2 regions of the Streptomyces sp. NPDC102406 genome follow, and region 2 is predicted to be linked to the other one. Evidence: riboswitches for the same ligand, from Rfam matches in the RefSeq annotation. Region 2 holds a riboswitch; the other holds the start of a gene.

Region 1 (5,234 bases), on a different contig from region 2:
GCTGGCGGCCCACGCGGTCACCGAGCGGCCCGAAGACCAAACCGCCGAGCGGGCGGACGAGGAAGGCCGCGGCGAACGTGGCGAAGGTGGAGACCACCTGCGCGCCGGGCGAGCTGGAGGGGAAGAAGACCTTGCCGATGGTGCCCGCCAAATAGGCGTAGACGCCGAAGTCGAACCACTCCATCGTGTTGCCGAGCGCGGCGGCCGTCACGGCGCGCCGGACCGTCGGCCGGTCCGACACCGTCACGTCCGCGGCGCTCAGCGTCTTCTTGCGTTGCCGCAGGAGGGTGCGCACCATGCGGTCCGTGGCGGGTGTGCGGTGCGGTGGTGTCCCCCGTGTCCGGGTCCGGGTCCGTCCGAGCTTTCCGCGCGGCGAGCCTTTCGCCATCAGGCTTGTCTCTTCCTGTGCTGGTGCCGCTCCTGGCCTTCAGCCCTGAAAGGTCGTCTCGGCGCCAAATTATGGCGCCCGGGAACGCGCAGCAACTTCTCCGGCGCAGATGAGGACCTTGGTCCTGTGTACGAAGATCGGTCCGGGACATAAGGAAGATCGCTGCTGCTTGCAGCGTCCCCGCACCGAACGGAAAGGACGAACTCGTGGGCATCATCGCCTGGATCCTGATCGGGCTCATCGCTGGAGCCATCGCCAAGGCACTCACCCCCGGCAAGGACCCGGGTGGCTGCCTCATCACGATGCTGATCGGCATCGTGGGTGGTCTCCTCGGTGGCTGGCTCGGCAAGGTGATCTTCGGAGTCCACTCGATCAACGGCTTCTTCAGCCTCTCCACATGGATCGCCGCCATCATCGGTTCGGTGATCGTGCTGCTCGTCTACCGCCTGGTGGCCGGCCGGACACGCTGACCCGCGTATGCCCTGACATGCCGACCGGAGCACGCCGGTCGGCGGTCAGCGCGTGGTCACGGGCGCGCGCACGTCGCAAAGCCGACAGGTCGACAGGCAGACAGGCGGTCGCCGGAACCCAACAGGCCCGCGGAGCAAGCGAGTTGGCATGCGCCCCACATCGGACCCTCGCCCCGCCCGGAACCTTTCAGCCCGAAGACCCCGCCCGCCGCGATCGAGGACCTGCGCGCACGCCTGCGGGCGACGACCTGGCCGGACTCGTTCTGGCGCTGCTCCAAGGTGGTCCCGCTCCTCACCGATCCCGGGGCGCACGGCGCGGACCCCGCCGACGCCTTCGACGTGGTCGTGCCCGACAACCCGGGTCACGGGTACTCCGATCGGTCCGCCGCTCGACGCGATCGCCGTCGCCGGTTTCCGGGCCGAGCTCATGTCCGTCCTCGGCTACGCGAGGTTCGGCGCCGCGGGCGAGGGGGGCGTACGCCGCGATGCACCGCACGAAGCCGCAGACCGCAGCCTTCGGACTCACCGACTCACCGACTCACCCGCCGGGCTCGCCGCGTGGAGCGTGGAGAAGCTCCGGGCGTGGAGCGACTGCGGCGGGGACGTCGAACGCAGCTTCACCAAGGACGAGATCCTCACCAACGTCACCCTGTACTGGCTGACGCGGACGATCGGCTCGTCGATGCGGATGTACCACGCGAACGCGGCGATCGACCCCGCAGCTCACCCGAAGGGTCGAGGTGCCGTCCGGTTTCTCGGTCTTCCGCGGCGATGTCGTCCGCCCGCCGCGCGCCTGGCTCGCGCGCACCACCCACCTGGTCCGCTTCACCGAGCCCGCCCGCGGCGGTCACTTCGCGGTGTTCGAGGAGCCCGAGCTCTACGCGGAGGAACTGCGGGCGTTCTTCCGGCCGTACCGGACGCCCGGCCTGAGCGGGGCGTAGATGACCAGCGCGGTCATGAAGGCGACGTAGTAGCCGAGATCCGCGCCGTGCAGCGCCCGCGCCACCGGGCCGACGTAGAGGCTCGTGTCCATGAACGGGACCGTGGCGGCGAAGGCGGCGAGGAACGCCAGGAGCGCGGGCCAGGAGGGCCGTCGCCGGGAGAGTTCGGTGGCGAGGTCGAGGGGGGCGCCCGCTCGCGCGCGGGCCCGGGCCAGCCAGTCGACGAGGACGACGGCGACGAAGCCGGGGATCCAGTAGCCCACGAACAGGAGTACGTCCTGGAAGCGGGCCGCGGTGTCGGCGGCGTGCATCCACAGCGCCAGCGGGAACCCGAGGAGCGCGGCGAGCCCGGCGGCGAGCGGGCGTGGCAGGCGGGCGCCGATGACCTGGAGTGCCAGTGAACCGCTGTAGTCGTTCATCGCGTTGCTGCACAGCGCGGCCAGCGCGACGGCCAGGAGCCCGACGGAGCCGATCACTCCCCCGCCCAGCAGTGTGTCGACGCCCCGGGCGGTCTGGTCGGTGAAGACGGAGGCGCCCCAGAGCCCGAGCGTCTGCACGGCCGTGAAGGACACGACGATGCCCGCCAGCGTGCACCAGAACATGCGGGGCGCCGAGGTCGTGCGCGGCAGGTAGCGGCTGAAGTCACTGGCGTACGGGGCCCAGGAGATCGCGAGGCTCAACGCGATGGTGGTGGTGAGGACGAACGCCCCGGCGCGGTCGGCGCCTTGAGCGCTTCCGTGGCCGGCGGGCGTGACACCGGTGTGCGCCAGCCGCAGCGCCAGGGCGCAGAGGGCGACGGCCAGAACGGCCGTCATCCACTTCTGGAGGCGGTGGACGGCCTCGTAGCCCAGTGCTCCGAAGGCTCCCTGGGCCGCCATCATCACCAGCGCCCCGAGCCAGAACGGCCAGCCGCAGAGACGGGCCAGCGCGTCCGCGCCGAACAGTCCGATGAGCGCGTCCCAGGCGATGGACGACAGCCATTGCAGGGTGCCGGGGACGACGACGCCCCGGCCGAACGCCAGGCGGGCGAGGGGCAGTTGCCCCGCTCCGGTGCGGCTGCCCCACGTGCCGAGGTACGCGGTGGGCACGGCGCCGAGCACGGTGCCGAGGACCACGGCGGCCAGGGCGGTGGCGAAGTCCAGGCCGAGGGCGATGCCGACGGTGCCGGTGAAGACGCCGCTCATGGTCAGGTTGGGCGCGAACCACACGGTGAACAGCCGTCCGGCGCCGCCGTACCGGGCGTCCTCGGGGACCGGCGCGATGCCCCGCGCCTCGGGCCGCCAGTCGCCCGGCGCGGCGGGCATCCGTCCGTCGAAAGCGGGCGTGGTCGCGGGCGCGTGCGGTGTCGGCATCGCTGACATCCCTCCGCCAGTGCTAACTGGTTCAGGTTCTACGGGTGTGATCTCAGCCCCGTCGATGTCGTGGGGCACCCCGTGTCGGGCAGTACGGATGCGAAGACTAGCCGCTAGTTCAGGACGCCCGCTCCCCCGGCCTCCGGTGCCGAGGACCGGCAGGCCTCCAGGGCGCTCAGGACGGTGTCGTGGATGCCGCCCGACAGGCGATCGGCACCCTCGGCGTCCAGCACGGGGCGCGCGGTGGTGCCGGGGACGACGGCGAGGAAGCCGCCCGGCAGCGCCTCGGTCTCCGGGCCCGCGCCGACGAACTGCCGGACCGCGTCCGCAGAGCAGCGGTCGACCTCCCGGAAGTCCACCACGAAGAGCCGCTGTCCGGTCCGTGCCGTACGCGTCAGCAGCCCGCTCAGCTCGGCCGCGGCGGGTCCGTCGAAGTCGCCGACGACCTCGACGACCAGGACGCCGCCGTCCTCCCAACGCGCCGGAAACCGCGCCCCCGCTCGCTCCATCCTCGGACCCCTCAGTCGGCGGGCGGCGCAGCCGGCGCGGCCCGTGTGGGGCGCGCCTACCCACGGCCGGGCGGCACACGCCCCCGGCCGGCGCGAGGTTCCGGCCGATGTCACGCGAGACACCGCCGGTTTCCCACGTTTCACCCTCGTTGTTCAGGGGACTTCGTGCGACACGGATCACCTCGAACCCCTCCCGGGAGGGTTCGGCAGTGAGCCCGCCACCCCGCCCTCCGCCTCCGGGCGGAGGGCGGGGCCCTCAGACCTCCGCGGCCCCCTGCGGCAGGCCGGGTTCCGCGATCGGGTGAGCGGGGCCCGGCACGGGGCAGTCGGTCGGGATGAAGGCAGCGATGAAGTCATCCGCCCGGTATCTGGCCGTCGGGGCTCTCGTGCTGGCGGCGGGCCCTCTTCTGGCGGGGTGCGCGGAGGGCGACGGGCACGGTCGGTCCGACGCGGCGGACGCACAACTGACAGGTTCCGTCACGCGTCTGACGATCACCACGGAGAACGGGGTGCGTCTGCGGCCCGCCGACGGTGACGAGATCGGCGTCGACCAGGCCGTCGCCTCCCACTGGTCCGGGCACGGCCGCAGCCGGGTCCTCGATCTGTCGTGCCGCAAGGACGACGGGCCGGACCGCCCCTGCCCGCGCATGCCGGAGATCGGCGTCCCGGCCGGGACCTCGGTCACCGTCACCGCGCGCAACGCCGGGGTCGATGCGGCCGGGGTGTCCGGCCCCCTGGACCTGACCACCGTCAACGGCGATGTGACGGTGACGGGTTCGGGGCAGCGCGAGGCGACGGTACGGCTCGCGACCCGGAACGGTTCCGTGCGGACCACCGCCGTACGCGCGTCGGCACTGCGGGCGCGTACGGTCAACGGTGATGTCACCCTGGGGTGCGCCACCGCCCCGCGGCAGGTCGCCGGGCGGACCGTCAACGGCTCGGTGGACGTCTCCGTCCCGCACGACTCCCCCGCCTACCGGGTGAACGCCACCACGGACAACGGCCGCCCCCTGATCACGCTCCCCGCGGGCGGCGACCGGCCCGCCCGCACCATGACGCTGACCACGGTCAACGGTGACGTACGGGCCGCCCGCGACTGAGGACGGGCTAGGAGACGCGGCTCGGGTCCTCCTCGCGCAGGCTCCGTACCAGCTCCGGGGGCAGGCCGTGCGTGTCGTGGAGGTAGTGCAGGTCCTCCTCGTCGAGCGTGCCGCGGAAGCGCGGCCGGGCCAGCACCTGTCGGCCGCGCCGGAGGAGACCGGCGAACCGGCGTTCCTCGTCGAGCAGGACGCGGCGCACCTCGTCCGGGTCGGCCGACTGACGGAAGTGGTCGAGCGTGTGCCGCGTCAACTCGCCCGGAAGATCGCCGAGTCCGCGCGAGGGGTCGTCCCGCCACAAGGCGGTGAGGGCACGGCGGATCAGGCGGCGCAGTACATAGCCGCGGCCCGTGGTGCCGGGGCGTACGCCGTCCCCGACGACCACCATGGCCGAGCGCAGGTGGTCGCAGACGAGGCGTGAGGTGGGTTCGTCGAGGTGCCACAGGTCCGGCACGGTGCGGCGCCACGGCGTGAAGA
Region 2 (5,234 bases):
CCAACTCGCCGAAGAGTTCGCGCAGTTCGACGACGAGCCGCTCACGCAGCGACCGGTCGAGCTGACCGAGGGGTTCGTCCAGCATCAGCAGCCGGGGGCTCGGGGCCAGCGCCCGGGCGAGCGCGACACGCTGCTGCTCGCCGCCGGACAGCGCGGTCACGGCCCGGCCTTCGGCACCGGGCAGCCCGACGAGCTTCAGCAACTCCCCGACCCTGGAAGCCTGTTCCGCGCGCCCGGCGCCGTGCATCCGCAGCCCGAAGGCGACGTTGCCACCGACGTCCCGCTGCGGGAACAACTGGTGGTCCTGGAACATGAGGCCCACGCCCCGCTTGTGCGCGGGCACGCCCCTCTGGTCGCGTCCGGCGAGCAACACCCGTCCGCTGTCCAGGTGTTGCAGTCCGGCGACTGCGCGCAGCAGCGTCGACTTGCCGCTGCCGCTGGGCCCGAGGACGCACACGATCTCGTGCTCGGCGACCTCCAGGTCCAGCGCGTCGAGCGCGGCGCGCCCCCCGAACCGTACGGTCGCGTCGTCGAGTGCGAGCATGGACGCCATCAGAACTCCCCGGTCGAGGCCCGCGCGGGCCGCATGCGTTCGAGCAGCAGCAGAGCGGCGGCACAGACGATCATGAGGACCGTCGAGAGGGCCATCGCCTGGCCGTAGTTGAGGTCACCGGCCCGGCCGAGCAGCCGCGCCACGGCGACCGGCAGGGTCGGGTTGTCGGGGCGCGCGATGAACACGGTGGCGCCGAACTCGCCGAGCGACACGGCGAACGCGAACCCCGCCGCGACCAGCAGCGCCCGCCGCACCATCGGCAGGTCGACCTCCCGCCAGGCCCGCAGCGGTGACGCCCCGAGCACGGCGGCGGCCTCCCGCAACCGCCCGTCGACGGCGCGGAGCACCGGCAGCATCGTCCGGACGACGAAGGGCACCCCGACCAGCGCCTGGGCGAGCGGCACCAGGATCCAGGAGGCCCGCAGATCCAGCGGCGGCTTGTCGAGCGTGATCAGGAAGCCGAACCCGACGGTCACCGCGGACACGCCGAGCGGCAGCATCAGCAGGGCGTCGAAGCCGCGCACCAGGCGTCCCGCCCGCCGGGTCAGCGCGGCGGCGGCGAGTCCGCCGACGACGAGGGCGATCCCGGTGGCGGCGAGCGCGTACTCCAGGGAGTTCCACACGGCGTTGATCGGCGGCACCAGGAAGGTTCCGCCGTCGGCGTCACCGAGGGCGCGGTAGTACGCGAACCCGTAGCCGCCCGGGGCGTCGAGCGAGCGCTGCACGAGCACGCCGAGCGGCAGCAGGATCAGCAGGGCGACGGTCGCCGCCACCGCACCGAGGAGCGCCCACTGGGCCGCCCCGCGCGGGCGGCGCGCGGTGTGCGCGGCGTCGACGAGCCGGAGCGCGCTCTCCCGCCGGCGCACGCTCCAGGCGTGCACGGCGAGGATGAGCCCCACGGCGGCGAACTGCACGAGCGTGAGGACGGCGGCGGTCGACAGGTCGAAGATCTGGGCGGTCTGCCGGTAGATCTCGACTTCGAGGGTCGAGTAGCCGGGCCCGCCGAGGATCTGCACCACCCCGAACGAGGTGAACGTGAACAGGAAGACCATGAGTGCCGCGGCGGCCACGGCGGGTCCGAGCGCGGGCAGTGTCACCGTGCGCCACGCCGTGAACCGGGAGGCACCGAGCATCCGCGCGGCCTCCTCCTGCCGCGGGTCGAGCTGCCCCCACAGCCCGCCCACGGTCCGTACGACGACCGCGTAGTTGAAGAAGACGTGCGCGGCCAGGATCGCCCACACCGTCGTGTCGAGCCGGACGCCCCACAGCGCGTCGAGCAGCCCGCCCCGCCCGACCAGTGCCAGGAACGCCGTCCCGACCACGACGGTCGGCAGCACGAACGGCACGGTCACGACGGCCCGCAGGATCTGCTTGCCGGGGAAGTCGAGCCGCGCGAACACATACGCGCCCGGCAACGCGATCAGCAACGTGAGCGCGGTCGAGGCGAGCGCCTGCCACCCCGTGAACCACAGGACGTGCCGGATGTCCGGCTCCCCCAGCACGTCCACGATCCGCCCGGTCTGCCAGACGCCGCCGACGAGCAGCCCCCGGCGGACGATCGCGACGACCGGGTACGCGAAGAAGACGGCGAAGAACACGACGGGCACGACCATGAGCCCGAGCCGCACCAGGCTCCCGGACCGACGGACACCGGCGGCGCGGGCCTTCGCCTCAGCCGCTACTTCCTGACGAGCGAGGTCCACGACTTGACCCAGTTGTCACGGTTGTCCGCGATCTTGCGCGGGCTCATGGTCTCGGGGTCGTCGACCTTCACGGCGTACTTCGTGTAGTCGGCGGGCGCCGTGGCGTCGTCGGTCACCGGGTCGACGAACATGTTGAGCGGCATGTCCTGCTGGAACTCCTTGGAGATCAGGAAGTCGAGCAGCGCCTTCCCGCCCTTCTCGTTCCTGGCGCCGTCGAGCAGCCCGGCGAACTCGACCTGCCGGAAACAGGTCCCGGTCGCGACACCGACCGGCGCCGTCGCGGGCTGCGGGTCGGAGTAGATCGCCTCGGCGGGCGGCGAGGACGCGTACGACACGACGAGCGGGCGCTCGCCCCCCGCCTTCTTGCCGCCGGCGCTGCCGCTGAACTCCTCGTTGTACGCCTGGTCCCAGCCGTCGACGACCTTGACCCCGTTGGCCACGAGCTTCTTCCAGTAGCCCTGCCAGGCGTCGTCGCCGTAGCGCGCGGCGGACCCCAGCAGGAACCCGAGCCCCGGCGACGAGGTGGCCGCGTTCTCGGTGACCAGCAGGTTCTTGTACCGCGGCTCGGCGAGATCGGCGAAGGAGGACGGCGGCTTCAGCTTGTGCTGCGCGAAGTACTTCTTGTCGTAGTTGACGCAGATGGCGCCCGTGTCGACGGGCGTGACGCGGTGTTTGCCGGCGTCGAGCTGGTAGGCGCCCTTGACCGCACCGAGGTTCTTCGCCTCGTACGAGGTGAAGATCCCGTTGTCGAGCGCCCGGGACAGCAGGGTGTTGTCGACGCCGAAGAAGACGTCGCCCTGCGGATTGCCCTTGGACAGGATCGCCTTGTTGACGGCCTGCCCGGCGTCACCGTCCTCCAGGACCTTCACCGTGTAGCCGGACTTCTTCTCGAAGTCCTTCAGTACGTTCTTGGAGACCGCCCACGAGTCGTGGCTGACGAGGGTGACGGTCTTGGAGCCGCCGGCGGAGTCCGTGTCGCCGGACGACCCGCACGCGGACAACGTGACGAACCCGAGCCCCACCGCCACGGCGATGGCCCCGTACGTCGTCTTGCTCGTTCGCATTCGAATTCCTCCTGGAATGACCAGGAGAAGACGCGGCCCTGCCCGGGGACCTCGAAGATCCCGGGCAGGGCGCAACAGCATGAGTGGTGACCGAACTTCCTACCCGGAATGACCCGGGCGAGGTTCAGAGGGTCTGCGGCCTGCCTTGCTCTGGTGCCGCACTCTCAGCGCTGTGGCGCTCCCCTGTCGGAATATGCAGATGTGGGTACTGGTACTGGCGTAAGGCTACCGTTCGGTGGCGGCGAGCTGACCACACGCCCCGTCGATCTCCTGCCCACGGGTGTCCCGGACGGTCACCGGTACGCCGTGCGCGGCGACGGCCTCGACGAACGCCTTCTCGTCCTCGGGCCGCGACGCCGTCCACTTCGACCCCGGAGTCGGGTTCAGCGGAATGAGATTGACGTGCACCGGCTTGCCCCGCAGCAGGCGGCCGAGCCGGTCGCCGCGCCACGCCTGGTCGTTGATGTCGCGGATGAGGGCGTACTCGATGGAGAGCCGCCGCCCCGACTTCGCGGCGTACTCCCACCCGGCGTCCAGCACTTCCCGCACCTTCCAGCGCGTGTTGACCGGTACGAGGGTGTCGCGCAGCTCGTCGTCGGGCGCGTGCAGCGAGATGGCGAGACGGCACTTGAAGCCCTCGTCGGCGAACCGGTGGATGGCGGGCACGAGCCCGACCGTCGACACGGTGATGCCACGCTGCGACAGCCCGAGCCCATCCGGCTCGGGGTCGGTGAGCGCCCGGATCGACTGCACGACCCGCTTGTAGTTGGCGAGCGGCTCGCCCATCCCCATGAACACGATGTTGCTCAGCCGGGCGGGCCCACCAGGAATCTCCCCGTCTCGCAGCGCCCGCATCCCGTCGACGATCTGGTGCACGATCTCACCGGTCGACAGGTTCCGGTCGAGCCCCGCCTGCCCCGTGGCACAGAACGGGCAGTTCATCCCGCACCCGGCCTGCGACGAGATACACATCGTCACCCGGTCCGGGTACCGCATCAGCACCGACTCGACGAGCGTCCCGTCGAACAGCCGCCACAGCGTCTTGCGGGTGGTGTCCTGGTCGGTCGACAGATGCCGCACGACCGTCATCAGCTCGGGCAGCAACGCCTCCCGCAGCTTCTCCCGCGACCCGGCGGGGATGTCGGTCCACTCCGCGGGATCGTGCGCGAACCGCGCGAAGTAGTGCTGCGAGAGCTGCTTGGCACGAAACGGCTTCTCACCGATCGCGGCAACGGCTTCCTTCCGCTCGGCAGGCGAGAGGTCAGCAAGGTGCCGCGGCGGCTTCTTGGCTCCGCGGGGGGCGACGAATGTGAGTTCTCCGGGCTTAGGCATGGCACTCCCAGTGTCGCAGATGAACGGGGGTGACCTGGGGTCGTCGCGTTGGCCGCCTGTCGCTGGCGGTCGCGGTTGGTCACTGTTGAGCGGCCCTGGACGGCCCACAGACGGCCCCGAAGTGGGGGCTTCACGACGGCCTGACCAGCAAACACCTCGTCTAACGCAGGGCGCGGGGCCTTGTGCGGCTGAGTTGGCAAAACCAGGATCATCACACGGGTGCCCGCATCTCCGCTGAATCAGAGCACATGCGAGCCCTTTCGGGAGTAAATTCTTACTACAGCCTGGTTCAACAGCCGATGGAGTCGACATGCCCAGTCTCATCTTCCCTGGCCTTGGCATTTCTGGATACAGAAGCTTCGGGACGGAGATGCAGCACAGCGGGACAATGGGGCCCGTCACTCTGTTGGCTGGTCAAAATAACGCCGGGAAATCGAACTTCCTGCGATTCCTGAAGGGAGTTCTTTTGCAGCAACAACTCGACCTCTCCGCTCTAGATCGCCCGCAGGGTATGCGCGATGTTCCTTGTCAATACTCGATTGCTACACCAGTTCCGAAACTGCTGGCGGCACTCACCAGGGA

The links. Region 2 has a riboswitch for thiamine pyrophosphate ahead of ACIRF8_RS26415 (thiamine ABC transporter substrate binding subunit). Riboswitches for the same ligand answer to the same signal wherever they lie in the genome.
Region 1: another riboswitch for thiamine pyrophosphate. It lies ahead of ACIRF8_RS10670 (purine-cytosine permease family protein); the one in region 2 lies ahead of ACIRF8_RS26415 (thiamine ABC transporter substrate binding subunit).

What each region holds. Positions count from the first base shown of each region.
Region 1 is NZ_JBIWKP010000002.1:456,628-461,861, forward strand. It holds gene proP (glycine betaine/L-proline transporter ProP) at 1-298, opposite strand, end outside; gene ACIRF8_RS10660 (GlsB/YeaQ/YmgE family stress response membrane protein) at 595-858, shown strand; partial or broken gene ACIRF8_RS10665 (alpha/beta fold hydrolase) at 1,072-1,799, shown strand; gene ACIRF8_RS10670 (purine-cytosine permease family protein) at 1,736-3,160, opposite strand; TPP riboswitch at 3,143-3,243, opposite strand; gene ACIRF8_RS10675 (hypothetical protein) at 3,265-3,660, opposite strand; gene ACIRF8_RS10680 (DUF4097 family beta strand repeat-containing protein) at 4,008-4,760, shown strand; gene ACIRF8_RS10685 (alanine--tRNA ligase-related protein) at 4,768-5,234, opposite strand, start outside.
Region 2 is NZ_JBIWKP010000007.1:111,588-116,821, forward strand. It holds gene ACIRF8_RS26405 (ABC transporter ATP-binding protein) at 1-553, opposite strand, end outside; gene ACIRF8_RS26410 (ABC transporter permease) at 553-2,256, opposite strand; gene ACIRF8_RS26415 (thiamine ABC transporter substrate binding subunit) at 2,232-3,320, opposite strand; TPP riboswitch at 3,399-3,515, opposite strand; gene rlmN (23S rRNA (adenine(2503)-C(2))-methyltransferase RlmN) at 3,546-4,652, opposite strand; gene ACIRF8_RS26425 (ATP-dependent nuclease) at 4,963-5,234, shown strand, end outside.